DNA from 2 places in the Lysinibacillus sp. NPDC097231 genome. Region 2 is predicted to be linked to the other one. Evidence: a T-box and tRNA genes for the amino acid it is inferred to sense, from the RefSeq annotation. Region 2 holds a T-box; the other holds one or more tRNA genes.
What was found. The T-box of region 2 lies ahead of ileS (isoleucine--tRNA ligase). A T-box ahead of a tRNA ligase gene usually reads a tRNA of that ligase, here a tRNA-Ile.

Region 1 (4,470 bases), on a different contig from region 2:
ACCAAAATGTTTGAAGCAATCAATGCACGTTTATCCAGTTTTGAGAGAATAGGTTCTTTCAACTGAATAAGTGAAGTGATGATGGCAAAGAGGTCACACCCGTTCCCATCCCGAACACGGAAGTTAAGCTCTTTAGCGCCGATGGTAGTTGGGGGCTTCCCCCTGCGAGAGTAGGACGTCGCTTCGCTTATTTTTTATGTGGAGGATTAGCTCAGCTGGGAGAGCACCTGCCTTACAAGCAGGGGGTCGGCGGTTCGAGCCCGTCATCCTCCACCATTATGGTCCCGTGGTGTAGCGGTTAACATGCCTGCCTGTCACGCAGGAGATCGCCGGTTCGATCCCGGTCGGGACCGCCATTTTTTGCCGGTGTAGCTCAGTTGGTAGAGCAACTGACTTGTAATCAGTAGGTCGTGGGTTCGACTCCTATCGCCGGCACCATCATCCCTTGGAGGGGTAGCGAAGAGGCTAAACGCGGCGGACTGTAAATCCGCTCCTTAGGGTTCGGCGGTTCGAATCCGTCCCCCTCCACCATTTTAGGGGCATAGTTCAACGGTAGAATAGAGGTCTCCAAAACCTTTGGTGTGGGTTCGATTCCTACTGCCCCTGCCAGGTTTCAAGGTACTCGTTATCAAACACTGCCGTGATTACATATCATATAATGGCGATTGTGGCGAAGTGGTTAACGCATCGGATTGTGGTTCCGACATTCGTGGGTTCGATTCCCATCAGTCGCCCCATCTTAGCATTGGGGTATAGCCAAGCGGTAAGGCAACGGATTTTGATTCCGTCATGCCTAGGTTCGAATCCTAGTACCCCAGCCATTTTTATTTTATGAGCCATTAGCTCAGTTGGTAGAGCATCTGACTTTTAATCAGAGGGTCGAAGGTTCGAGTCCTTCATGGCTCATCATTGATATTGACTAGAAAGTTTAGCGCCCGTAGCTCAATTGGATAGAGCGTCTGACTACGGATCAGAAGGTTATGGGTTCGACTCCTGTCGGGCGCGCCATATTAAGATTTATCGGAATGTAGCTCAGCTTGGTAGAGCACTTGGTTTGGGACCAAGGGGTCGTAGGTTCGAATCCTGTCATTCCGACCATCTTTTCTTAATATGGGGCCTTAGCTCAGCTGGGAGAGCGCCTGCCTTGCACGCAGGAGGTCAGCGGTTCGATCCCGCTAGGCTCCACCATTGATATAGTTTTACGGAGGTATACCCAAGTCTGGCTGAAGGGATCGGTCTTGAAAACCGACAGGCGGGTAACACCGCGCGGGGGTTCGAATCCCTCTACCTCCTCCATTTTCGGGTCAGTAGCTCAGTTGGTAGAGCATTAGATTGAAGCTCTAAGTGTCGGCGGTTCGATTCCGTCCTGACCCACCATATATGCGGGTGTAGTTTAATGGTAAAACCTCAGCCTTCCAAGCTGATGTCGTGAGTTCGATTCTCATCACCCGCTCCAAATAATGGGCCTATAGCTCAGCTGGTTAGAGCGCACGCCTGATAAGCGTGAGGTCGATGGTTCGAGTCCATTTAGGCCCACCATTATTCCGAAGTAGCTCAGTTGGTAGTAGCACCTGACTGTTAATCAGGTTGTCGCAGGTTCGAGTCCTGCCTTCGGAGCCATGACCCGTTGGTCAAGTGGTTAAGACACCGCCCTTTCACGGCGGTAACACGGGTTCGAATCCCGTACGGGTCATCAAGCATGTTGCACGTTTTAGTGCAACATGCTTTTTTTATGCCTACAATAATCTCTAAATATGTGACTCCAAATAATGATCGCCATTTGTGAAGAAATTTTTTATTTCTAATGAAGATGCTAATCCATTAATTCTTATGGTCACTAATGAAAAAACACTTTTAATATGGCTTGATAAATAAGGCTGTTTGTAAAACTAGAGATATTACATGTCAGCTCCATAAATTTGAACAAAGTATTTCATATATAAAATATGTATGTTTTCCAACAGAATTTTTCGTGGTGCTAACAGTTCCATTCCTCTAATATGAGGGTATATGGAGGAATTCGATATGAATTTACAAGAGGTACAGCAGTTTTTAGAACTTTATCAATTAGAACAAAATGAGTCTGAAGTATGGCTAGAAAATAGATTACAGCAAATTAAAATAGCAGAAGAATATATACCAACAACTGAAGAATTAACCTTTGGTGTGCGGGTAGCTTGGCGCAATAGTAATAAGTGTATTGGCCGTTTGTTTTGGCAAACACTGCATGTTATAGATGCACGTGATATTTTAAAGGAAGAGGCTATATTTACTGCATTGCTTGAGCATATTCGATATGCAACAAATGACGGGAAAATTCGACCAACAATAACCGTTTTTGCATCAGATCGAGTTCGTATATGGAATCACCAACTAATCCGTTATGCAGGCTATGAAACGCAATCAGGAATCGTTGGTGATCCACACTCTGTTGAGTTTACAAGGGTATGTGAATCACTAGGCTGGCAAGGTGAGAGAACAGCATTTGATGTGCTTCCACTTGTGATACAAGTAGATGGTAGGGAACCACAAGTGTTTACAATCCCTGATGAATATGTGCTTGAGGTACCGATTCGTCATCCAGAGTTCCAAGAGGTCGAGAAACTAGGATTAAAATGGTATGCAGTGCCAATTATTTCGAGCATGCGCTTCCAAATGGCAGGTGTCGATTTTCAGGCAGCCCCATTTAATGGGTGGTATATGGGGACAGAAATCGGTGCGCGTAATTTAGCCGATTATGATCGCTATAATATGCTTCCAGCAGTCGCAGAAATCTTTCAGCTTGATACAACAAAGCAATCATCTCTTTGGCGTGATCGAGCCCTAGTTGAGCTCAATATTGCGGTACTTCACTCATTTAAAGAAGACGGTGTCAGTATCGTAGATCATCATACAGCTGCACAACAATTTAAGCTATTTGAAGAGGCTGAAGAAAAAGCAAATCGTGACTTGACAGGTAACTGGACGTGGTTAATTCCACCTCTTTCGCCAGCGACAACTCATATTTTTCATAAGCCATTTGTTAATGTTTACAATACACCGAATTATTTTTATCAGAAACCACCTTACTAATCGAAAAAAGGTAGCTCATGTTAACATGAGCTGCCTTTTTAATTCACATATTCATCTTTAGAAGCTCTCATTGAGCACAAGAACAGTATCATTACCACGACAACAAAGAGCCAGCCAGCGATGTTCCAGCCACCAAATAAGTCGTGCAAATATCCAAATAAGATTGGACCAATAGCGGCAAATAAATAACCTAATGATTGTGCAAAGCCTGACAAATCAGCCGCTTCAAAAGCAGTACGAGTACGTAGTGTAAAGAACATCATTGCTAAAGCAAATGAAGCCCCTCCTGCTAAGCCTAGAAGCACCATCCACAACACTGCGAGGCTTGTCCATTCCATAACTACCCCGATAAAGCCAACTAAATAAAATGATGTAAACATTAATACAAGAGGTCGTTGAGATGTCATTTTACTAGCAATAATAGGCACAACTAAAGCCATGGGAACCTGTGAAAACTGCATGATGGAAAACATCCAGCCTGCACGATCCGCAGGTAATCCTTGTGCGATATATATTTCAGGAATCCAAGCTGCGGTCGTATAGAATAATAATGATTGTAAGCCCATAGCGCCTGTTACTGCCCAAGTAACAGGTGATTTCCATAATGGTTTACGAGCTTTCATAGTCTTAACAGTTGGTTCAGGTTTATTAAATTTCAACTGTGGAATCCAAATTAAAATGGTTAACACTACTAGGACAAGCGCAATTGCCAATGCACCTTGCCAGCCAAGCGACGAATTGGCAATCGGGTAGCTAATACCAGCACCAAGTCCGGCTGTTAAATTCATCGACATTGTAAAAAATGCCATCAGTAAACCTACATGATAAGGGAATTTCAATTTAAGCAATCCTGGAATGAGCACGTTGCCAAATGAAATGGCTATTCCAATTAGCATAGTACCGAACACGAGTAAACTTGTCGTACCAAGAGAGCGAAGTACGATCCCCAATGCTAAAAGAATAGTAGATAAAAATAATGTTAATTCTAGCCCCAATTTACGTGCGACAATTGGTGCGAATGGCGAAATAACCGCAAAGGCTAGCAACGGGATAGTTGTTAGAAATCCCGCTAATACGTTGGATATACCTAAATCTTCACGGATAAAGGCAATAATAGGTCCAACAGCTGTTAATGGCATTCGTAATGTTGAGGCAATACATATAACGCCAATGACTAATAATAAGGTTGTACCTTTCCAGCTAATTTCCCTGCTAGGATTAGTAGTAGAATGTTCATGAGTAGTCAAAATAAATCCCCCCTGTAAGAACAATTATAATTGAACCACTATATCACTTTACCACATCATTAAAAATAGTAGAAAATTCATAAAATACGGAACATTACTCTGATTATTGAAATGTCATAGGTCGTATGATAAACTAGTACACATCATAAAT
Region 2 (25,238 bases):
TACATCTTGTCCGATTGCAGTAATTTTGCCTTCTGCCATAGCGATATTTACAATTTGTAGCTCGCCTTGTTCATTTAACATTTGTACATTTTGAAGAACCTTTGTCATGTTATTCTCTCCCCTTTAAAATTGTTTCGACAATTGCCATGCGTGTATATACACCATTTCGAACCTGCTCGAAAATTCGAGAACGCTCGCACTCTACTAGCTCTGAAGCAATTTCTACATCACGATTGACCGGTGCTGGATGCATGATAATCGCTCTTTCCTTCATTTGTTTTTCACGTTCAATCGTTAAACCGTACTCTGTATGATAGCTCTCTTTTGAGAAGCTTTTATTAACCTTATGACGTTCATGTTGTACACGAAGTAACATAATAACATCGCTTATTTCGATTAAATCATCCCAAGAATGATGTGCTTCGAAACCGCCTCCCCACTCTTCTGGACAAAGGAAATGAACATTTGCCCCAAGGCGTTGTAATGCGGACGCATTCGATTTTGCTACACGGCTATGAGATATATCTCCAGCGATTGTCACATTCAACCCCTCAAATGAACCAAACTCTTTTTTGATTGTATAAAGATCCAGTAATGATTGTGATGGATGTTGGCCTGCCCCATCACCAGCGTTAATGATTGCAACATTTATGCCTTCCAGAAGCTCATTGTAATATTCATCTTCAGTTGCTCGAATGACAACTGCATCCATGCCTATCATCTCTAACGTTTTAACAGTATCGTACATTGTTTCCCCTTTTGTAACACTCGAAAAACCAGCATCAAATGGGATAACGTTACAGCCAATTTTGCGCTCGGCCATTTCAAAGCTCGTTTTTGTCCGGGTACTTGGTTCAAAAAATAAGTTTGCAATGTTGTAAGTTTGAGATAACGATGATGCTTCACCATTTTCAAAAGCTTGAGCACGATCTAGGATGTGGTTGATTTCTTCTGTTGTTAAATGTTCCATCGATAATAAGTTCTTCATCATGTGACCTCCATTGAGTTGTGTGTCATGAACGTCTATGTATGACGTTCTCTTAAATCAATTACGCCAAGGCGTAATTGCGATAAAAAAGCCCCGCTGATGTCATCAACGAGGCATAAGGAGGCGTGACAAACTAAAGCAGGGTACATTCCTACGCTTAACCTGTCCACGACTTCCCTTTTTTTGCCTCTCTGGACAATTCATTAAAAGGTACTACTATGAATTTTCATTTTGTTTATATGATACTGGTATATCCGCTTCTTTTTTACCTGGTAGGATGGCGTTTAAAAGAACACCGATAATCGCTGCTAATGCCATACCTTCGATACTTAGTGATTCAGAAATTACAAACTTCGCGCCACCAATGCCGATTACTAAGATAACAGAGGCAATCACTAAGTTACGACTATTTCCGAAGTCGATATGATTATCAACTAGCATTCTTAATCCACTAGCGGCAATGATACCGAAGAGTAAGATAGAAACCCCACCAAGTACAGATGTTGGAATCGTTGCAATAACTGCCATTGCTTTCCCGAAGAATGAAAGTAATACTGCTACAACTGCTGCACCTGCAATTACATACACACTGTAAACACGAGTGATAGCAAGAACGCCGATGTTTTCACCGTAAGTTGTTTTCGGTGGACCACCAATCAATGCACTGATGAATGTTCCAAGTCCATCCCCTAATAGAGAACGATGTAAACCCGGTTCTTTAATATAATCTCGATTGACAACTTTACCTAAAACTAATTGGTGACCAATATGTTCTGAGATGGTTACGATAACGATTGGCACCATTGTCAGTAGTAGTTTTGTTGTAATTTCAAAGTCATAGTGAACACCTGGTATTAAGAAGTCAGGGAGTGCAAAGAAATCTGCTTTAGCAATTGGTGAATAATCAACGATACCGATGATCATTGAATATACATACCCAACAATTAAGCCAATTAAGATTGGCATTGTACTTAAAATCCCTCTAAAGAAAATCGTGAAAATAATCGCTGTAAATAATGTTACTAACGCTGCTGAGAAGTGTAAAAAGCTATACTCACCGTCTACATTCATCGCCATATTAACCGCTGTGCCTGATAATCCAAGACCAATTACCATGATAACAGGACCTACTACAATCGGCGGCAAAATTTTCATGATCCACTTATAGCCACTTTTCCAAATGACAAGGGATACAATACCATATGTAATCCCGACTGCCATAGCACCAATCATTGCACTTCCTACGCCGCCAGTTTTTGTCGCAAGGATAATTGGGGCAATAAATGCAAAGGATGACCCTAAATATGCTGGCACTTGAAACTTCGTAATCAGTAAGAAGAATAAGGTTGCAATTCCACTCGTTAAAAGGGCGATAGCTGGGCTCAGTCCTACCAACTGCGGGACTAAAATTGTTGACCCAAACATGGCAAACATATGTTGGAAACTTAATGTCACCAGTTGGACTGGGGTCGGTTTATCCTTAATATCTAATACAGCATTTGACATATTGTTTCCTCACTTTATAGTTAGTCTTCTTTAAAAATAATGACGTAATCTTCTCCGTCTACCTCTTGTAAATTCACGACAATACGCTCTACTCCAGATGTCGGAACATTTTTACCAACATAATCAGCTCTTATTGGAAGCTCTCTATGACCTCTGTCGATAAGAACTGCAAGTTGAATTTGAGCAGGTCGTCCTAAATCCATGATCGCATCTAGCGCTGCGCGTACTGTACGCCCTGTATATAAGACATCATCAACTAGAATGATCTTTTGATTAGCAACAACATAATCAATATCTACTTGCTCAACGTGCGCTTGTTCATTTTCATGTTTTGTCGATAAATCATCCCGATAAAGGGTAATATCAAGCTCCCCAGTACGAATTGGTTTACCTTCAATTTTTTCAATTCTTTCTGCCAAGCGTTTTGCAAGAAAAGCACCTCTTGTTTTAATGCCAACTAAAATACATTCGTCGATTCCTTTATTACGTTCGATAATCTCATGGGCAATGCGTGTCAATGCCCTTGCCATAGACGGGCCGTCTAATAGTTCATTTTGCGTCATGTAAGTTTCCTCCTCCTCTCTTTATCTATTGTTGGTCATGTGTCCATAAAAAAACCTCTCGAGGCGAATAGCCTGAGAGGGTTGAATACGTGTTTAAAAAGCATGTTGAAAAATTTGCAGCACAAATTTTTGCAACACTATCACATGTACCTTCTCAGCCTCTCTGGACTGCCATTAAAGGTGAATATTTTGTTTAGTAGTTCATTCACTTTCGTTAGTATAGACCTTCTTTTACTAAACGTCAATGCCTATTTCTTAAATCATTTAATAATTGTTCGTAATCAGCAGGAAGTGGTGCCTCAAACTCTAAATATTCACCTGATGTAGGATGATCGAAGCCTAAAATACCTGCGTGCAGTACTTGTCCACCAAATTCTAATGTCTTCTTTGGCCCATATTTTGGATCACCAACGAGTGGATAGCCGATATAATTCATATGCACACGAATCTGATGAGTTCGTCCTGTTTCTAAACGACATTCCACTAGTGTATAATCGCCAAAGCGTTCGATAACTTGGAAGTGGGTTACTGCATGTTTACCGTTGTCGACAACCGCTTGTTTTTGACGATCTTTTTGGTCTCGACCAATAGGAGCATCAATTGTTCCTTTATCATGAGCAATATGTCCATGCACAAGTGCAGTATACTTACGTGTTACCGTTTTATTGACTAGCTGATTCACTAATGATTCATGGGCCACATCATTTTTAGCGACCATTAATAATCCTGAAGTATCTTTATCAATACGATGGACAATTCCCGGACGCATAACGCCATTAATGCCTGATAAATCATTACAATGATACATTAAGCCGTTTACAAGAGTACCTGTCATATGTCCAGGCGCTGGATGTACAACCATACCCTTTGGTTTATTCACCACAAGAACATCTGCATCTTCGTAGACAATATCAATGTCTAATTTTTCAGCAATAACATCTAATGGCTCTGCTTCTGGGACATCAATTTCTACAATATCGCCGACTTTAACTTTATACTTTGCCTTTACAGATTCGCCATTTACTTTGACAATACCCTCAGTAATCCAATTCCCAATTTGTGTGCGCGACCATTCTGATTGCACGTTAGAAAGTGCCTTGTCAATGCGCTCTCCCTGTTGCTGTTCTTCCATTGTATATGATACTTGCGTCATTGTTTCACCTGTCTCTTTTCTTTTTTATCTTCAACGATTAAACCAATCATTAATACGACTACCGCAATCGTTAAAGCTGCATCTGCGATATTAAAGATTGGGAAATCATAATTAATGACTGGAATTAGTACATTCACAAAATCAACCACTTCGCCTCTAAATAAACGATCAATAAAATTACCGACAGCTCCGCCTAATAAAAGCATTAAGCCTACTTGAAAAATAGGTTTACCCTTGGCTTCTTTATGATAAAAATAAAGGATGGCACAAATAACACCTATTGTGACAATGCTAAATAACCACATCTGTCCTTCTAGCATACCCCATGCTGCTCCCTTATTTCGATGAGACAATATCCCAAACCATGGATCCCATACAGAAATCCGTTCACGTAACTCCATATTTTTTACAATTAGCCATTTTGTCCATTGATCTAAAAGAATCACGAATGCGGCCAATCCATAATATTTATACACAGACATTCCTCCGTTCGCTCAACATCTAACCTATTCTACCATAACAGCCCATCTCAGAATAACTAATATAGCATGAAAATATAAGTCATCACCATTATGTGAGGTTGATTTTCGTTACGACTCGGGCTTTACTAAGGGCGTTCACTGAGATATCCGCTGCTTTGGCTATTCTTTCCGTCGCTTTCGCCTTTCTTTCCATCACTTTGTCAGTTCTATCCGTCAATTTCACTCTTCTATCCGTCTCTCTTCTTTTTTCCTTCACTTCAGCTCTGCCTTCCATCGTTTTTGTCTTTCTATCCATCACTCTGACCGTTCTATCCGTCACTTTCGCTCTTCTATCCATCGCTATTCTTTCTTTCCTTCACTTCGGCTCTGCTTTCCGTCGCTTTCGCCTTTCTTTCCATCACTTTGTCAGTTCTATCCGTCACTTTCACTCTTCTATCCGTCTCTCTTCTTTTTTTCTTCACTTCGGCTCTGCTTTCCATCGTTTTTATCTTTCTATCCATCTCTCTGACCGTTCTATCCGTCACTTTCGCTCTTCTATCCATCGCTATTCTTTCTTTCCTTCACTTCGGCTCTGCTTTCCGTCGCTTTCGCCTTTCTTTCCATCACTTTGTCAGTTCTATCCGTCAATTTCACTCTTCTATCCGTCTCTCTTCTTTCTTTCCTTCACTTCAGCTCTTCTTTCACTTCGGCCTTTCCTATCCGTCACTTTGTCAGTTCTATCCATCACTCTGATCGTCCTATCTGCCACTTTCCATTTTTATAGAACAAAAAAAGCTATTCCTATCACTTCATAAGTAATAGAAATAGCTTAAGGGTGTTTGCTTGTTTACATGAGGTTATTGATATGATCAATTATGCCTCGGTATAATATAGATTTTTAGTTTATATTAAACGTAATATTTTTCTACAACCTCTGCACAACGCGCGCACACTGTTGGATGTGCTTCATTTGTGCCGACTGTTTCAGAAATTGACCAGCAACGCTCACATTTTTCACCTGTTGCTTTCTCTACAACAATCGATGCATGTTCAAGAGCTAATGCATCAGTAGGTGCAGCTTCTATTGGTGCTACTTCAAAAGTAGAAACAATTGAAAGTTGTGCGAAGTCAATGCTTGCATCATTCAATAATGCTGCCACATCCTCTTTCGCATAAACTGTCACTTTAGCTTCAAGCGATTTACCAATTGTTTTTGCATTACGAGCTTCTTCTAATGCTTTTAAAATATCATCACGAACATCAATAATTTTTACCCATTTAGCACGTAGACTTTCGAAGTTTTCCTGTTCATCTACCTCTGGGAAGTCTGTTAATTGTACAGATTCCTCTTCTACAAGACCTTGTGCTTGTAAGTAAGACCACATTTCGTCAGTTGTATGAGGGATAATTGGTGTCATCACTTTTACTAATGTCATCAATGTATCATAAATAACTGTTTGCATCGCACGACGATCTTTATTGTCATTACCTTCGATGTATACTACATCTTTTGCAATATCTAAATAGAATGAAGATAATTCTACTGCAACAAAGTTATTCACCGTATGATAAACAGCTGCAAAATCATAACGATCATATGCAGCACTTACAGTTTTTAAGACATCTTGTAGGCGCATATAAACGTATTGATCCATTTCACGAAGCTCTGTATATGCTACACGATCTTTCGACGGATCGAAATCAGCTACATTACCATGTAAGAAACGGAATGTGTTACGGATTTTGCGATAAACTTCGGATACTTGCTTTAACATATCCATTGAGATACGAACGTCGCCTGTATAATCGACAGAAGCAACCCATAAACGAAGAATATCTGCACCGTATTGATCCATCACTTTTTTAGGGATTATTACATTCCCTAATGACTTACTCATTTTACGACCTTCACCATCTAAAACGAAACCATGCGTTAATAGTCCTTTATATGGTGCATAGCCATTAATAGCTACCGAAGTAATTAATGATGAGTTAAACCATCCACGATGTTGGTCAGAGCCCTCTAAATATAAATCAGCTGGATATTTCATACCACGTTCTACTAACACACCTTGGTGTGAAGAGCCTGAGTCGAACCAAACGTCCATAATATCATTTTCTTTTGTAAACTCACCGTTCGGGCTACCGGGATGTGTGAAACCTTCAGGTAATAATTCTTTTGCAGTTTTTTGGAACCAAATATTTGATCCATGCTCACGGAATAATGCAGAGATATTGGCGATTGTTTCTTGCGTAATAATTGGCTCTCCATTTTCAGCATAGAAAATTGGAATTGGAACACCCCATGCTCGCTGACGTGAAATTACCCAGTCTCCACGGTCACGAATCATATTATAAAGGCGTGTTTCACCCCAAGCAGGTGTAAATGTTGTTGATTTTACAGCCTCTAATAACTCTTCACGGAATGCATCTATTGACGCAAACCATTGTGGTGTTGCACGATAAATAACTGGTTTTTTCGTACGCCAGTCATGTGGATAAGAGTGTGTAAAGAAGTTAAGCTTTTCTAATGCGCCTACTTCTTTTAATTTTTCTGTGATTAATTTGTTTGCATCATTGTAGAATACACCTTCAAAACCAGGTGCTTCATCAGTATAGCAACCACTATTATCAACTGGGCTAAGAATTGGTAAATCATATTGCTTACTAATATAATAGTCATCTTCCCCGTGACCAGGCGCAGTATGAACACAACCAGTACCCGCTTCAGCCGTTACGTGTTCTCCAACCATCACAAGAGATTCACGGTCATAGAATGGATGCTGTGCAACAATACGATCTAATGCGTCACCTTTTACTTCCTGTACAACTTCATATGTTTCCCACTCAAGTACGCTAGCAACTGTTTCTAATAATTCTTTCGCAATGATGAATTTTTTATCTGTAACTGCTACAACAACATAGGTAAATTCAGGGTTTACTGAAATCCCTAAGTTCGCTGGAATAGTCCAAGGTGTCGTTGTCCAAATGATAAATTTAGCATCTGCTGGTACTACACCTTTAGCATCCTTGATTGCAAAGCTTACATAAATAGAAGGAGATTTTATATCTTTATATTCAATTTCAGCTTCTGCAAGCGCTGATTCAGATGATGGAGACCAGTATACTGGTTTTAAGCCTTTATAAATATAGCCTTTTTCCGCCATCTTACCGAATACTTCAATTTGGCGTGCTTCAAATGCTGGTTTTAATGTAATATATGGATTTTCCCAATCACCACGAACACCTAAACGGCGGAATTGTGTGCGTTGATTGTCAATTTGTTCGTAAGCATACTCTTCACATAATTTACGGAAATCAGCAACAGACATTTCTTTGCGCTTTACACCTTTGTTTGTAAGTGCTTGCTCGATTGGTAAACCATGTGTATCCCAGCCGGGAATGTAGTTTACATGGTAGCCAGACATAGAGCGATGACGTGTAATCATATCTTTCAACACTTTATTTAAAGCATGACCGATATGGATATCACCATTTGCATAAGGAGGACCATCGTGTAGCACATATTCTGGACGTCCTTCAGTGCGCTCCATCTGTAATTTGTTAATGTCCATTTCATCCCATTTTTCTTGCATCTTCGGTTCATTTGCCGGTAAATTTCCACGCATTGGGAAATCTGTTTTTGGCATTAATAAAGTATCTTTATATTCGACCATTTTTCAATTCCTCCTTAATTTTTACAAACAAAGAACAAATGCACTAAGGCGCTCATTCACATAAGACAGTTATTAGCAAATCTGAAACATTTTAACAATGAACACTTAGAAGACAAAGTTTCTTATTCTGAAATGCTAATTTAAGCAAATAAAAAAAGCCTCTCTATCCCTCAAAGGGACGAGAAGCTTATACTCGCGGTACCACCCTAATTGTAGTACAAAATTGTACTACCACTTTAAGCACGTTAACGTCGTGCATCACGAAATAACTTACTTCTTTCAGTTATTTAGCTCAGAAGTGATATTCATTGTTATTTGCTTGTTTGGGCTCACACTATCCCCAAATCGCTTTACTACGCCTAACAAATACTGTCTTCATCTCTGCCTGTATGCATATCTGTTCAAAATAATTACTATTCCATTAGTATATGAAAATCAAACAATCACGTCAAGCTTCACTTATTAACGATCTACACTACTACAAAAATGAGCATATCCATTATGATTCGGCTCTGTACGAAAGCGTAGCGACAGCAACATGTTTTTGTCTGTACGAAAGCGAAGCGGCAACAACAACATGTTGTTGGTCACTCAGGTATTTTTCACAGGAAGTGAAGTTCTTAGCCTGAGTTCCTCTATTTCAGTAGGTGTACCTAACACTAGCTGAAAGAAGTTAAACTTGATCGGATTCCTGTGCTTCATCAACAGACGATTGAATTTCAGTAAGATCAATATCATATTGCAGCAAATGATCCCAGTCATCTGCATTCAGTAAATCAAGTTGTGCCTCAACAAGCATTTTAAAACGATTTCGGAATACCTTTGATTGTTTCTTTAGCTCATCAATTTCAATTGTTACTTTACGAGCTTTCGTTAAAGCCTCATTGACAATACGATCAGCATTCTTTTCTGCTTCCTTTACAATAAGCTTTGCCTCTTTTTGCGAATTTCTTCGCACTTCATCAGCTGCCTCTTGAGCTACAACAATCGATTTTTGTAACGTTTCCTCTAAGGAGTTAAAATGTCTCGCTTGTTCTAAAGCCATTTCTAGTTGTTTGTCGACATCCTTTTTTTCACGCAGTAAAATTTCATAGTCTTTAATAATTTGATCTAAAAATTCATTTACTTCATCTTCAGCATAACCCCTGAAGGATTTTGTAAACTCCTTATTATGTATATCAATAGGTGATAATGGCATACGATCCTTCTCTCCTTTACATGTACATTCGTATTTCCTATTATACAATTGTTCCGACAACTTAGCAGTAAAAATTAATGAAAATTACTTGATTTTCAGCTTTTTTGGGCCAATCGACCGACTTGCAATCGAATTTTATCTTTTTTCGTCCGTCCTTCAGTCATACTAATTTTTACTCGACCGCTTCCGCGTACTGATACTATATCTCCTTCTTGTAATTCAAATGCAACTGTATCTCTCTCAGTCCAATTGACACGGACTTTTTTACCCGTAATTAATGCCTGCGCCTTTTGACGAGACATTTTTAAAACGGTGGCAATGACAACATCTAAACGCATAGAGGAAACAGTATGAAACTCTTCCAGCCATTCTTCCTCATTTTCAAGAAGGGGCTCCTTCTCTTTTATTGATTCTACATGCACTTTTACCTTGCCGATACCTGTTAAATGTAAACGTACATATTCTGAAACCTCATTAGCTACAACAAACTGTATTTGGTATTCATTTACACGAATATCGCCAAATTTGCCACGATTCAGTCCTAAAGATAATAATGCTCCAAGAACATCTGGATGCTGTAATTGTACAAATTTTGCAGGGTATTGAATCGTAAAAACCGTAAGCTGAAAATCCTCTTCAACTGGTTCGTAATATGTTGGATAGATTAGCATACGTTGTCTTTCTGCTTTATCAAAGAGCCCGGCACTAACTGTTTTTAATGTGTCATACTGTCCAATAATGGATGTCACAATAAATCGCTGTCGAGGATCTAGAAAATCAGTAAGCTTTGGAGCATATCGATCCTCCACCTCACGCTGCAAACTCACAACCTGTTCAATAAAAGGCTGTTCATCTTTCCTAAAATGCTGAATTAAATGCTCCATAATACTCTCACCCTCTATTATCTACTAATTCTATTTTATTGTTATTTTTACGACTTATTTATTCATCGTTTTGACTCTTCTATTAGTCACTTCGGTTCTTTTATCCTTCATTTCGTTGATCCTATCCACTTCGACTCTTCTATCCGGTGTTTTGTCAGTTCTATCCATCACTTTTGTTTCTACAAGCACAATGCATAGCTTTCTCAATTCGTTCAAGGTTTGTATGTAGTATTCCCAAATAAATAAAAAACCCTCACCATTCGTGAGGATTTTTGTTAACCTAACATATTGTATATATATTGAATAACAATAAAAAGCCCATTTTTTATAATATTAAGCACAAATATTGCCACAATTGGTGAAATATCAATCATACCAAGGGGCGGAATGAATTTCCTGAAAATACCTAAATATGGTTCACACGCCTTTTCAAGTATTCGACCAATTGTTGAATTTTGTGCAGCAGGCACCCATGACATTAATATATATCCGATTAACATAAATGAGTATATATTAAATGCTTTATCAACAAAGTACAAAATAGAATATAACATCATATAAATTACAATCCTCGCTATTAATTATCGTCTAAAATAAAATTTGAAATTTCGCCAGACACTTCTACATTTTCAGGTGTACATAGGAAAATGTCTTTACCGATTCTTTGTATGTCACCGCCAAGTGCATAAACTGTGCCACTTAAAAAATCAATAATGCGCACACCTTGCTCTCGTTCTATACGCTGTAAATTAACGATTGTTGCACGTTTGTTTTTTAAATGCTCAGCGATATCTTGTGCTTCAGCATAAACTCTAGGTTCCACTAATACAACTTTTGCACCTTTAGAATTCATAGCTGCCTGTAAACTTACTATATTATTTGAAGCATTACTCTGTGGAACTATTTCATGAACCTGAGCTTTTCGTTCTTTGATACTTTTTTTAGGCTTCACTGACTGAATCGGTTGCTGATGTTGTACGGGTTGTTGCTGTTGAATAGGAGCTTGCGTGATTTCTTCTTCTAATTCTTCCTCTAGATAAAAGAAGTTTTTAATTTTATTTTTCATGCTCATCCTGTTCCCCTCTTTCATTTCCAACAAGAGCCGTTCCGACTCGTACAAATGTAGCCCCTTCCTCTACCGCAATTTCAAAGTCATTAGACATGCCCATTGATACCTCGGTACAAGGTGCGTGTGCGAATCCTTGCTCGGCTATTTGCTGTTGACATTGTTTTAATTGCTTAAAAACAGAGCGAATAATAGCATCGTCATCTGTATTTGGTGCCATTGTCATTAAACCAACAACTTCAATTTTCGTAAAATTTTTTAATGATTCAATAAAAGGAAGGGCTTCTTCAAACGATAAACCATGTTTCGATTCTTCCCCTGATACATTAACTTGTACAAAGCATTTTACAGGTTTGTCTGCTCTTTTTTCAATTTCTTCTGCTAAGCTCAGACGATCCAATGAATGTAAATAATCTATGTTGTTAATGACCTGCTTTACCTTACGTGTTTGTAAAGATCCTATATAATGCCAATGTACATTAGCTTGAATCGCTTCAATTTTGCGATTTAATCCCTCAGGTCGATTTTCTCCTAAATGAATAAGTCCTGCATCAATTGCTTCTTGCGTTCTTTCTACTGAAACCTCTTTTGTTACTGCAATAATTTGAACTCTCTCTGTTTCACGATTTGCACGTTTTTTTGCTACATGTATTAGATCATTAATTTTGTTTAAATTTGTTAAGATTTTAGTCACTGTTTTTCCCAACTTTACAACAATAGTTTCCTTTATTGTAACAAGCTATGCTTGAATTATCAATGAATAGCCTGACCTATGTGAAAGTACATTTGCATCATTCATCTATTTCCAATAGCTTGGCTTTTTCGATTGAAAATAATTTCACCATTTAGGATAATGCTTTAACTAAGATGACATCCTTTCCCACTACAAGTACATCTTTCATATACACTTTCCTTATAGAATCTTCTCCCCGAAAAAGTCCCAGGTATTTACGTGGTTCTGCAATCATAAAGGCTGTTACATAGCCTGTTTCTTTTGAAACCTCTGCATCTACCACAAATCCTAAAAAACGTCCATTGCCTGCTTCAATTACTTCTTTTTGTTGCAACATCGAGAAACGCATTTTATCCCTCCTAAATCAATTACTCTCAACATCGTTTTTATCTCAACAAACTATGTTTTCCCTCCCTTTATATTTATGTGTTTATTATTGTTTAAATGAACATGAAATGATCAAGGAATCTTTGTCGATGTTGTAGCGCTATGTCATATTAAATTAAGTATGGCTTTTTGGCAAAAGGAGGGGTCGCTTTCCATTCCCCAAGGGGCGCCCAATCGGAACGGAAATAAACAAATTCATATGATATACGTTTTAACAAAATGACATCCAACTTTTTAGTTTTATCGGAACACTTTCAAGAATTATCGCCGAACTTTTAATTTTTATCGATAAACTTTTACGTTTTATCACCTATCTTCTGAATTTTATCGACATCCACCTTCTAATAAGCGAAAAAGGATTCCTGCACAAACTGTGTGTTAATCCTTTTACTTTATAGTGACCAGTCGGAACGGAAATCACCTGCATTTTGTTTAATAAATAAAATGCGCACCCCAGAGTTCGGATGCGCATTGTCTTTTACTTATAATCTTTCTGCATTGTTTCTATCGCATTTTTTTCTAGTCGTGAAATTTGCGCTTGAGAAATTCCTAATTCTTTCGCAATTTCAGTTTGTGTTTCACCATAATAAAAACGCTTTGCAACAATCATTTGTTGACGTTCATCGAGCTTTTGCAAACTTTCCTTTACCGACACGTAGGCAACCCATTGATCCTCTGATACATCATCATCACGTAATTGGTCCATCATATAAACAGCGTCTCCACCGTCTGAATAAATAGGCTCTTGTAATGAAACTGGGTCTTGAATGGCATCTAAAGCAAAAAGAACATCTTCCTTTTTCATGTCAATCATTTCAGCAATTTCTTCAATCGTTGGTTCTCGCAAATTATCGGTTATCCATTGCTCTTTTGCCTGCATCGCCTTATATGCAATATCTCTAAGAGAACGAGAAACACGTAACGCATGATGATCACGCAGATGGCGACGAATTTCTCCAATGATCATTGGAACAGCATATGTTGAAAATCGCACATTATGCTTCAAGTCAAAATGATCAATGGCTTTCATAAGGCCAATACAGCCTACTTGAAATAAATCATCTGCCTGTTCACCCCTGTAGGCAAATCTACCGACAATACTGAGCACTAACCTTAAATTGCACATTACAAGCTCTTCCCTAACTTCAGTTTCTCCAGCTTGTAAACGGATGAAGAGCTCCTTCATTTCCTCGTGCTTTAAAATTGGCAAAGTCGATGTATCTAAGCCGCAAAGATCTACTTTAGTTCGCATATTCGATTCCTCCGGATGTTATTCTCTGACTAAACCGTGACATCAGTTTGTCCGAGAGAAACGAGAATATGCACCAAAGCTACGACCAATTTTAGGTAGGATAAATTTCCCTCTCTAAGATATTGGCTGATTCAAGTTTTCACGTAAATCTTGAATAATTTTCTTCTCTAATCGTGAAATATATGATTGTGAAATTCCTAAATGATCGGCAACTTCTTTTTGAGTCATTTCAATTTTGCCATTGAGGCCGAAACGACATTCCATAATATATCTTTCACGCGCACCTAGTAAATTAATGGCATGAAACATATGTTGACGCTCAATCTTCTTCTCTACATTGTCTAAAATAATATGCTCTTCAGTGCCTAAAATATCAGACAATAGCAACTCGTTTCCATCCGCATCAGAATTTAATGGCTCATCCAATGAAACTTCACCCTTCATTCGGCTTGTTTTACGTAAATGCATCAAAATTTCATTTTCAATACAACGTGATGCGTATGTTGCAAGCTTTATATTTTTATCTGTATTGAACGTTTCAATTGCCTTAATTAAACCGATAGAGCCAATACTAATTAAGTCCTCAATCGGCGTACCCGTATTATCAAAACGTCTAGCAATATAAACAACAAGACGTAAATTACGTTCAATTAGTGTATCTCTAGCTCGTAAATCACCATTCATAAAGGATGCAATGACTGTAACTTCTTCTTCTCGACTTAATGGCACTGGCAATGAATCATTTCCCCCTATATAGTACGTTTCACGACTCCGAAACTTACTCCAAAATTTTTTCAAGCTAGCAAGTAGCCTAAGAAGCAATAGTTCTCCCCCTCTATGAGTTATTTGAAAGCGCTGAAAAATGTAAAATTGCTGCTGTGCTATGTGGAAAATTTTTAGCCTTTTTGGTTAAAACAATATATTCATTCGTTTTCACTTGTGAGTGCTCCCCTTTTATTTGCCACTCATCAAAGCGAAAACCTAGTACAACTGACTGCTGCTGTACTGTATTGACATGAATGAATCGAATATAACGCTGATAATCTTCTGAAAACATTGATACATTGTACGGATCAGTTTCTTGCCATTCTAATAATGATTTACAAAATGCTGCAGGTAAATGTGGTCGTAAAGCTGCATAAGAGACAAAGTGAACAGGTTTTCCTGATAGAGGCTCGATAGCTTGATTACCAGTATCCACAAATGCAGAGAGTGGAATCTTTACATCAAAAATTTTTAACATCGTATCAAAAACAAACTGACCACTTAGACGCTCTAGCTTTACAAATCCCCATTGCTTATAAAAAGCAACAAGATTACCAACAGCTAAAAGTAAGCAAATAATTATAAAATGGACGACAGAAAGATTTTTTAAGTACGGTTGTAACGCTGTTAACAATCCACCGACAACAATTGTTGCAGTCAAAACGATTGGTCCTTGCTTTTGAAAGCTTCGAAGCTTGAAGCGAAAAGCAATACCAATTAGTAAGATAAAGCTCAGCAACGTTGTCAACAGCATTTGACCACCTATTACAGCTACAAAACTACTACAAATAGAACTCATTAATAATCTCGTGTTCTTTACAATAACCCCTGTTATTTTTGCCGTAAACGTGAGGATCGCTAGATTAAAAAGCGTATTAATGAGCACCAGCCATTCTCCATACATAACAGCCGCCTCCTACTTACAAAGTTAGCATGTTACACTCACAAATATTGTCAAACAATCGCATCATTTCCTTAAAATGTTTTGACAAAATACATCTTTTCCTTACACGTTCGAACATAATTAATTTTTACGTTCAAATACCAATTACCTCTATCTAATTGGCGTGTCGCCTCATTTGCACTTCATTTTCACTATAAAAATACTTGCTATATAAAGAAAAAAAGCTCGTATTTTACATATGTAAAATACGAGCTTTTTAGAAGTTAGATTCTTTCATTTATCCACGATTTTTACGGTTACGTAAAAATGCTGGTACCTCAAGCATGTCATCCTGCGCATAATTTTGTTGATTTTGACGTGGTTGCTCTTGCTGTACATATACATCTTGACGTTGTTCACGAATTGGAGCTTGCTGTTGCTGTGTAGCTTGTTTATTTGAATTTAACGTTGGTCTTGTAGTACTACGTTGTTGCTGTAGAACTTCTTCTGAGAAACCAGTGGCAATCACTGTCACAATTATTTCATCTTTTAGATTTTCGTTAATAACAGAACCGAAAATCATATTTACCTCTTCATCTGATGCTGAAGCTACGATATCTGCCGCTTCTTGTACTTCAAATAAGCTAAGGTTCGAGCCACCTGTAATATTCATCAAGACTCCCTTAGCGCCATCAATTGATGATTCAAGTAAAGGACTTGAAATTGCTTTTTTAGCTGCTTCTGCAGCACGGTTTTCACCTGTTGCAATACCAATACCCATTAACGCTGAACCTTTATTAGACATAATTGTTTTTACGTCTGCAAAGTCTAAGTTAATAAGACCTGGCGTGGCAATTAAATCCGAAATACCTTGTACACCTTGACGTAAAACATTGTCGGCTTCACGGAATGCCTCAAGCATTGGCGTAGATTTATCGACAATTTGTAGTAGCTTGTCGTTAGGAATAACGATTAAAGTATCTACAGACTCCTTCATACCACCAATACCACCGATAGCTTGAGTTTGTCGTTTACGACCTTCAAACGTAAATGGACGTGTTACAACACCGACTGTAAGGGCTCCCAAATCGCGTGCAATTTGAGCGATTACTGGCGCTGCACCAGTACCAGTTCCTCCACCCATTCCAGCTGTAACGAATACCATATCTGCACCACGTAGAACCTCTTCTAATTGTTCACGGCTCTCTTCTGCGGCTTTTTTCCCTACCTCCGGGTTTGCTCCTGCTCCTAAACCACGAGTTAGTTTTGTACCAATTTGTAGCTTTGCTTCTGCTTTAGATAAATTTAGTGCCTGTGCATCTGTGTTTACTGCGATAAAGTCAACACCTTGTACACCATGTTCTATCATTCGATTGACAGCGTTGTTACCGCCACCACCAACACCAATGACTTTTATTACTGCAAGTTGATCAATACTTGTATCAAATTCTAACATTTCTTTTTCCTCCCACGGTAACTCGACTCTGTATCATTCATTACGCATTCAAGATCAATTATGCCTCGGTATAATTGCGTCCGGAATCGGCTTTGTGCTGGCACAAAGAACTCCTTTCCGATTCCGTGACATCCGCCGGAGGCATTAACTTCTTTCAGCAGGTGTTTGGACATCTGCTGAAAAGTAGCTTAAATCCGCATTCATCTCTCACCACCTATAGAGGTGGGAGACTTCTGTACCTGTCGCTATGCTTTCGGTACAAAGGACATTTGCTGAAAGAAGTTAATCAAAAAACTTATCAAATAATTTTTTTGCTCTCCCGATTACGCTTCCTTTTGATTCTGAAGGTGCGGCATATTCTTGCTTCTTAGGTGTGGCTGCTGGAGAACCTACAACCGCATATTCAATAGGCTGCGTATTTGTACTTTTTCCGTAAAAATCATCTTCTAAATAGGCGTAACGAATAAGTCCAACTGCCGTCGTATACGAAGGCTCTCTGACGCCAATATAATCGGGTGTATATATTCTAACACGCGTTTGCAGAATTTGACGTGCCAGTTGTGCAATACCTTCAAGCTTTGCAACGCCACCTGTTAAAACAACACCGCCCGGTAAATCACGAACACCTAGACGCGCTAACTCGTCAATCACTAATTCAAATAACTCTTCCAAGCGAGCACCAATAATTTCAGAGATAAAACGCTGACTATACTGATCTGTTGAATCTGTGCCTACAATCGGTACTTCAAACAACTCATCATCTGATGCGTCGTCATAATAGGCATGTCCAAATTGGTGTTTAATTTGTTCAGCTTGTTCTGTTGGAGTTTTTAAGACTATCGATATATCTTTTGTGATATGATCGCCACCAATTGGAATTACACCCGTATGTGTCAACAGTCCCTCTTCAAACACTGTGATAGTAGTTGAACCGCCCCCTAAATCAATAAAGGCAGTACCCTGGTTTTTCTCATCCTCTGTTAGGGCAAAAAAACCTGCTGCTAACGGTTGCAAATATATTTCTCGAATACTTAGACCCGCACGTTCAACACAGCGAAGAACATTGTGTAAAAGTGTCTTGGAAGTTGTAATCATTGTGGCATCCATCTCTAGACGGATACCAATCATACCACGAGGATCTTTAATTTCGTCTAAGTTATCCACAATAAATTGTCTTGGAATGATGTTAACTAATTCACGTTCAGGAGGTATTGACATGACCTGTGCAGATTCTACCACTCTGTCTAAATCATCATCTGTAATTTCTCTATTATCACTATTTACAGCGACAACACCTTTAACTAGTTGTAACATCGTCTGGTTAGCTGGAACTCCTAAAACGACTTCATTAATTTGATATCCTGTCATTCGCTCGGCTTGTTCTATTGCTTTTCGAATAGATTGAACTGTTGCATCAATATCAACAATTGCACCTTTTCGAACCCCATTCGATTTTACATTTCCGACCCCAATTACATGTAATTGACCGTCACTCATTTCACCTATTAATACCTTGATAGAGGATGATCCTATATCAAGAGAAATATATAAATCTTGCTGATTCAATCCGCTGCACCTCCTTGAAAAATGCTCTTATTTTCATTCTATTGTAAATTTGGCATAATGTCTAAGCAAATCGAGTATTTTGGTCAATTTTTCTCTCATTCTATGGAAGTTTTTTTCTTCTTGTGACGTTTTTCATCTAACCGAGTTAGTAAAATACGCCTAATTATTGCTATATTTTGGAATAAACGTACTCCAAAAGCGAAAATGGCCGCTAGATACAAATCTATTCCTAAATACACTCCTAAAAAGGCCAAACCTGCTGCAAGAATTATATTAAAAAAGAATCCTGATACAAATACTTTATCGTCATATACTTGCTGTAATTGAGCGCGAATACCGCCAAATAATGTATCTAAGGCTGCTAAAACAGCTATTGACAGATAATTTTCATAAATAGAGGGTATTTGTATATTTGTTAACAAGCCTAGGGCAAGTCCAAATATCAAACCTAAAAATGGTAGCCACATATATTATTCTCCTTTTTTCACCTCTGTTAAATAATCATTTGTCAACTGCTGATCAAATGCTGGGATTGTTAACTGTTCAATCGGCTCTTCTATTACTAGATTAAAGTTATCTAAATAAAAGGAATCGATAAATGTTGAAGCTTGTAACGAATTGTACATTTTTTGAGCTTCCTTAAAAGAGCTTGTCCCAACATAAATTTCAAAAGGTGGCGAGGACAGTGGTACACTATTCACTGTGGTTTTTCCATTTATGTCCCGAATGGCTGTCGTATGTACAACGCGATTTCCATCAATCGAAACACTAGCTGCATTGTTTTTAAACAGGGTATTCAGTAATTGGGTTAGTAAATCAGGTGAAATTTCTTGGATTTCATACCCCATTTCTACTAATTCAGGCGCTGGCTCAACACGAAGTACAACACCTGGTCCTGTGACTTCCGTTAGCCCTGCCTGTAACTTTAAACGATTTAATGTTTCATTTAATGCTGATTGTAAACTTGCTTTTTCAGATTGCTCATAGCGATCCACTACTTCATTAAGTGAGCGAATTTCTGCTAATAATGTGGAATGTCTTTGCTTTTCCTCTGCTAATTCCTCTCTTATGGCCCAAATATCTCGTGTATCTCGCTCAGCTGGTTGTTGTATGGTATTGTATTGTACCGCTATCATCAAACCGATAATAAATAGCACGATCGTTATTCGGGTGTACATATTTTTTTTCAAAATAGCCCCTCCTAGACGTATCGTAAGCCCCACAGATTAAAATCTATCACTTAACTGGAGGATAGATGTAAAAATGAAATCGTTTAACTCTCGACTTTTACACTTGGCATTGTTAGTTTTTGATTTTCTTCTAATGACACGACAATATTGTCATTTAGTAATTGATCCACTACGCCACCATTTAAATTTAAGGAAGCCGCCAATGTTGTTGAATTCCCAACGGCCTCGATGACAAATGGAGCTGGGTGTTGCTTGCCATCAATAGTAATGACTGGTCCATTACAACGAATATAGGAATTCGCCAAGACCCGTTGTCCATTAATAGCAATTGCTTGTGCGCCAGAAATTTTAAGCTCATTGAGCAATTTAAAAACATGACTTTCATGCACGATATATTCATTAGGATTAGCAGATTTCGGATCGTAATCACCATCTTGCAGGGTTAGCCGAATCCCTTTTCCTTCTGCATTTATATCACCCAATAACAAACGTAAATCCTCTGCTTCTTCAACAAGATTTTTATAATTCTTTTCACCCGCAACAAATGATTTTTCATACTTACGAATTTTTTCTTGTAAAGCATTTGCCTCTTCAGAAAGCTCTTTATTACGTTCTTGCTGTGCGATTAACTCCTCACGATATGAATCCTCTTGCTCAAAAAGCTTTGAATTAATCGAACTTGCATCTCGGTTATCTTTTGCTTGGTTGTAAGAATAGCCAACGATAAATCCCATTGTCACGCAAACAATAAGTAACTGAAATTGCTTCCTTGAAAAGAAATTTCCTTTGCTATTCATTCCCTTGTTGTTCATCTTTATTCACTTCCTGGTTGGCCGTTTCTCCATTTGCATTTTCTAAGTCAATACTTATTTGGTTGTACTCATCATTGAAAGGACGATAATACGAGCCGACCTCTAAATCAATAATACCCTTTTCTAAATTACTAATCTGGGCCACTATTGAAGGGTAGTAATTTAACTTTTCAGCTAAAGATTGAATAACAGCACGTACTTCATAGCCATCATTCATATAGAGTTTGACCGCATTAGGATTAGTGTCATTACTGTTTGTATTAACTTGAGAAATTAAAGCTAATACTTCTGGCTTTAATTTTGCTAATTGCACCACAAGCTTCTTAATTGTCTTTTCGCCAGTTATGCCGATAAAAACAGGTGCATCCATGGGAATGGCATCCCCAGCCTGCTCAAATCGTTTACCGTTCTCAAGCAATGGATAATAAGTACCGTCACCAGCTAAATACGCAACTTTTTTCCATTCTTTAATATCTATAGTTACCCCACGAAGCCAATTACGTTTAACATGCGCTTCTTTTACCCATTTATCCTTCAGTAATAACGCCTCTATATCTTTTACTTTAAAACCCCACATCGACTTTCCAGGTGCAAGAGTACTAGCCTGTGAATAATATTGTTCATCTGCTAACCAAGCTCCCTTGATTGTAATTTTATTGATTTTACTGTAAGGAGATTGAAAATAAAGGAGTACTGCTAACACGCAAAAGAAAAGTAATATTAGCACTATAAATTTCCGATTTGTACGCTTTTTTCGTCGCTTTTTTAGCGTAGGGATGCGATCTTCTATATCAATTACTTTCTCCAAAAAGTACTCCTCCTTTATATTTATTTCGCTAATTGATAAATAATGCCTATTATCAACCACATTGTTACTAAAGATGTCCCTCCGTAGCTGATAAAAGGTAATGTTACACCCGTTACAGGAACTAAACCAATAACTACTGCTATATTTAGAAATGCTTGCACGGTCAACATTGTTACAAGTCCAATTATCGCGTAATAAGATGTTCTTGTTTTAGCCTGTACCGCGAATTTATAGCCTGCATAAATTGTTAGTACAAAAAGGGCCAAAATAACGAGGCCACCAAGCAATCCAACCTCTTCAAGAATAATTGCATAAATAAAGTCATTTTGTGGTTCAGGTAAGTATAAAAACTTTTGCCTACTTTGTCCAAACCCATGCCCGAAGATACCCGCAGGACCAATAGCCATTAGTGATTGAACTGCCTGAAAGCCACTACCTAAAGGATCGACCCACGGATCAATAAATGCCTCTATTCTCTTTAGCCGATATGGCGCTGTGACAATCAAACCAACTAATCCAGCAATCCCAGCTACCATAAACATGGCATAAAGTTTTAAAGGATACCCTGCCACAAAAAACAATAAAAACACAGAAACAACGAGAATAAATACCGAACCAAAATCAGGCTGCAACATAATAAGGACAACAGGAATTAACAAAACCAATCCATGCCGCCAATTAACAACCGGCGTACCCGTTTTATGTTGCGCTAATATATGACTCAAATACCCAATGACTGTAATTTTCGTTAACTCTGCAGGCTGGATGGTTAATGGACCTACACCAATCCAGCTTTGAGAACCATTTCGTACTAATCCAATTCCTGGTATAAGTACAAGGACTAGTAAGATCAACGAAAATATATAGGCCATTTTCCAAAAGGACTGCTCTCTCAAAATATTTAATCGAATAGTGATTAAAAACACTACAATGGCTACTACAAAGTACATACTTTGCTTCATATAAAACGGCATTTTTCCACTATAATGAACGGCACTCCAATAGGTACCTGCAGAATAGACGAAAATAATGCCGATTATTGATAGCATCAATGTTGTGACGAGCAATAAATAGCTTTCTTTCCCTCTCAGTAATGCCATCCTTCCAAGTCAAGTATATTCTAAAATAGTTACAGGCTCGTTACAGCTTCTTTACAGCATCAATAAAAACGTCGCCTCTTATTTCAAAGCTGTCATATTGATCCCAGCTTGCACATGCAGGCGATAGTAGAATAACATCTCCTTCAGCCGACATCGGTGCTGCATAATGTACAGCGTCCTCTACATTTTGAGCAATGACTGTTTGCTGTACACCACACGATTTTGCAAATTCTACAAAGCGTAGGCCTGTTTCTCCAAAAGCAACAACACCTTTGACGTGGCTCATACAAGGGCGTAATTCTTCAAACGAATGTCCGCGATCTAAGCCGCCTGCAAGTAAAATAACAGGTGCCTGGAATGCATCTAACGCACTTTTTGTTGCTAAACAGTTTGTCGCTTTGGAGTCATTGTAAATCTTTCGTCCGTTCCATTCTCGTACAAACTGAGTACGGTGACGAACTCCTCCAAACTTAGCTAAAACCTCTTCCATTTTCGCTTTATCACAGCCAATTAAAATGCAAGCCGCTACAGCTGCTAAAATATTTTCTAAGTTATGCTTACCAGGCAAGGCGATATTTACTCGCTCCATATACGGCTCACCTTGCCAGTAAATTGTCGTGTCATCCGCACTAATTCCTTCTTCTGTACGACCTTTCGAGCTAAATGGAACCTTTATAGCCTTAGATTTTGTTGCATATCCAACAACAATTGGCTGATCTGCATTATAGATAAAATAATCGCTCTCATCCTGATTACGCGTGACCCCGAATTTGGCCTCCGCATAGTTGTCAAAAGTCCCGTGATAATCAAGATGTGCGTCATAAAGATTAGTTAAAATAGCGATTTTTGGCTTAAATGTTTTTGTCCCCATCAATTGGAAAGAGGATAATTCCGTTACAATTACATTATCCTTATGTGCTTCCCTTGCAACACCACATGCAACTGTTCCGATATTCCCTGCAATTAACGGTTTTTTGCCTCCGTTATTCAACATATCAAAAATTATTGTTGTCGTTGTTGTTTTACCATTTGAACCTGTAATACCAACAAATGGTGCTTCGCTAATTAAATAAGCAAGTTCAATTTCTGTCCAAACTGGTATCTCACGACTTATTGCATCTGCAACTATTTTGTTGCTATAAGGAATCCCTGGATTTTTTACAACTAATTCAAAGCCTTCATCCAATAGATCCTCAGGGTGACGACCACAAATAACCGTTATCCCCTTTTGCAATAGACCTTGTGCATCTGGACTTTCATCAAATGGTTTTGAATCATTGACCGTCACGAAGGCGCCAAGCTCATGTAAAATTTCTGCTGCTGCCACACCGCTTTTAGCTAGACCTAAAACAAGCACTTTTTTATGTTGTAAATCTGTATAGTTTCTCATTAGAACGCCTCCGATATGACTGCAATCAATGCTACTGCTAAAGCGGTTGACCAAAAGACAAGTACTACTTTCCATTCTGACCAACCTGATAATTCGAAATGATGATGGATTGGACTCATTTTAAAGATACGTTTTTTACGAAGCTTAAAGCTACCTACTTGTAAAATAACCGATAATGTTTCAATCACAAACACTAATCCGACTAATAACAGTAAAAATTCTTCTTTAACTAAAACAGACACCATGGCTAAAGCTCCACCTAGCGCTAAAGAGCCAGTATCCCCCATAAATACCTTTGCAGGATTCGCATTAAAAAGTAAAAATCCTAGTAATGCACCTGTTACCGCAAATGTGAATAGGGCGATATCAGCCTGATCTTGGAATAAAGCAATAACACCAAATGCCGCAAAGGCAATGGAAGCAGTACCTGCCACAAGGCCGTCTAAACCATCTGTTAAATTCACTGCATTCGAGAATCCTACTAACCAAAAAATTAAAAAGGCAACATAGAAAATGCCAAGATCAATTGTCCAGTCTGTAAATGGTATAGCAAGTGTTGTATCAAATGACCCTACATGTAGTAAGAAATATGCCAGGACGGCAATGACAATTTGACCAATCAGCTTTTGAAGTGATGTTAATCCAAGATTACGTTTAAAAACGACTTTTAAACCATCATCTAATAAGCCGATTAACCCAAACCCTGCTAACACTAATAGCAGTACGACGGTTTGTGCTGTAAATAAATCTAAAAAGCTACCTACACCAACAGTAGTGAGGATAATAGCAATTAAGAAAATAATGCCGCCCATTGTTGGCGTACCAGCTTTTTTCATATGTGATTTAGGTCCTTCTTCACGAATACTTTGACCGAACTTTAATCGGCGAAGAAGTGGAATACTAATTGGTGCCAGGATAACTGTTACTATAAAAGCAAGAGCTAAAATGGTAAGCGTTGTTGCGAGTTTCATTGAAAAATCTCCTTTAAATCTTGTTTCACTTTCTTCTTCAAGAAAAAAGCACAAACTTTCATTTATTTATTACTACCCTTCATAATAATAGTGGTTCTTTCCCATTTTTTAAAGGTAAAGTTATATTAGTTCTCTAAATATAGATGAATGGTGCCATCTTGTTTGATAACACTATCCACTTCAGGCAATTGGTTGCCAATTTTAGTCCCTTCTCCATGCCATACAATACGGAATGGATAATGTTGCTTGGCAATATCATCCTTTGTTTGACCAATAAAACTTGGTACCTTTACAGTGATTGGATCACCCCAACGGTAATCTTTTTCAAGCTGGTCCTTCGATTTTTCAATGCCAACAAAAGGTGCAGCATCTTCAATAATTTGACCAACAATTGGAGCTGCTACCACACCACCAAACTGCGTAGTCTTT

Region 1: it encodes a tRNA-Ile, which carries the amino acid that the T-box ahead of ileS (isoleucine--tRNA ligase) is inferred to sense. The anticodon was not compared.

What each region holds. Positions count from the first base shown of each region.
Region 1 covers NZ_JBIWDH010000027.1:70-4,539, forward strand. The annotation lists rRNA gene rrf (5S ribosomal RNA) at 72-187, shown strand; tRNA gene ACIQXF_RS15720 (tRNA-Val) at 201-276, shown strand; tRNA gene ACIQXF_RS15725 (tRNA-Asp) at 281-356, shown strand; tRNA gene ACIQXF_RS15730 (tRNA-Thr) at 363-438, shown strand; tRNA gene ACIQXF_RS15735 (tRNA-Tyr) at 448-531, shown strand; tRNA gene ACIQXF_RS15740 (tRNA-Trp) at 536-609, shown strand; tRNA gene ACIQXF_RS15745 (tRNA-His) at 662-737, shown strand; tRNA gene ACIQXF_RS15750 (tRNA-Gln) at 747-821, shown strand; tRNA gene ACIQXF_RS15755 (tRNA-Lys) at 834-906, shown strand; tRNA gene ACIQXF_RS15760 (tRNA-Arg) at 932-1,008, shown strand; tRNA gene ACIQXF_RS15765 (tRNA-Pro) at 1,022-1,098, shown strand; tRNA gene ACIQXF_RS15770 (tRNA-Ala) at 1,113-1,188, shown strand; tRNA gene ACIQXF_RS15775 (tRNA-Ser) at 1,204-1,296, shown strand; tRNA gene ACIQXF_RS15780 (tRNA-Phe) at 1,302-1,377, shown strand; tRNA gene ACIQXF_RS15785 (tRNA-Gly) at 1,383-1,456, shown strand; tRNA gene ACIQXF_RS15790 (tRNA-Ile) at 1,463-1,539, shown strand; tRNA gene ACIQXF_RS15795 (tRNA-Asn) at 1,544-1,620, shown strand; tRNA gene ACIQXF_RS15800 (tRNA-Glu) at 1,622-1,693, shown strand; gene ACIQXF_RS15805 (nitric oxide synthase oxygenase) at 2,026-3,072, shown strand; gene ACIQXF_RS15810 (CynX/NimT family MFS transporter) at 3,111-4,319, opposite strand.
Region 2 covers NZ_JBIWDH010000001.1:277,677-302,914, forward strand. The annotation lists gene ACIQXF_RS01375 (dihydroorotase) at 1-108, opposite strand, end outside; gene ACIQXF_RS01380 (aspartate carbamoyltransferase catalytic subunit) at 110-988, opposite strand; gene ACIQXF_RS01385 (uracil-xanthine permease family protein) at 1,205-2,494, opposite strand; gene pyrR (bifunctional pyr operon transcriptional regulator/uracil phosphoribosyltransferase PyrR) at 2,515-3,057, opposite strand; gene ACIQXF_RS01395 (RluA family pseudouridine synthase) at 3,299-4,210, opposite strand; gene lspA (signal peptidase II) at 4,207-4,686, opposite strand; gene ACIQXF_RS01405 (hypothetical protein) at 4,781-5,029, opposite strand; gene ACIQXF_RS01410 (hypothetical protein) at 5,022-5,234, opposite strand; gene ileS (isoleucine--tRNA ligase) at 5,580-8,348, opposite strand; T-box leader at 8,520-8,739, opposite strand; gene ACIQXF_RS01420 (DivIVA domain-containing protein) at 9,022-9,546, opposite strand; gene ACIQXF_RS01425 (YlmH family RNA-binding protein) at 9,642-10,430, opposite strand; gene ACIQXF_RS01430 (YggT family protein) at 10,706-10,987, opposite strand; gene ACIQXF_RS01435 (cell division protein SepF) at 11,008-11,502, opposite strand; gene ACIQXF_RS01440 (YggS family pyridoxal phosphate-dependent enzyme) at 11,486-12,190, opposite strand; gene ACIQXF_RS01445 (YlmC/YmxH family sporulation protein) at 12,342-12,578, opposite strand; gene sigG (RNA polymerase sporulation sigma factor SigG) at 13,095-13,868, opposite strand; gene sigE (RNA polymerase sporulation sigma factor SigE) at 13,983-14,690, opposite strand; gene ACIQXF_RS01460 (sigma-E processing peptidase SpoIIGA) at 14,704-15,537, opposite strand; gene ftsZ (cell division protein FtsZ) at 15,815-16,972, opposite strand; gene ftsA (cell division protein FtsA) at 17,255-18,538, opposite strand; gene ACIQXF_RS01475 (small basic family protein) at 18,634-19,005, opposite strand; gene ACIQXF_RS01480 (DUF881 domain-containing protein) at 19,009-19,728, opposite strand; gene ACIQXF_RS01485 (DUF881 domain-containing protein) at 19,812-20,540, opposite strand; gene ACIQXF_RS01490 (cell division protein FtsQ/DivIB) at 20,518-21,348, opposite strand; gene ACIQXF_RS01495 (FtsW/RodA/SpoVE family cell cycle protein) at 21,369-22,448, opposite strand; gene murD (UDP-N-acetylmuramoyl-L-alanine--D-glutamate ligase) at 22,489-23,838, opposite strand; gene mraY (phospho-N-acetylmuramoyl-pentapeptide-transferase) at 23,838-24,809, opposite strand; gene ACIQXF_RS01510 (stage V sporulation protein D) at 24,935-25,238, opposite strand, start outside.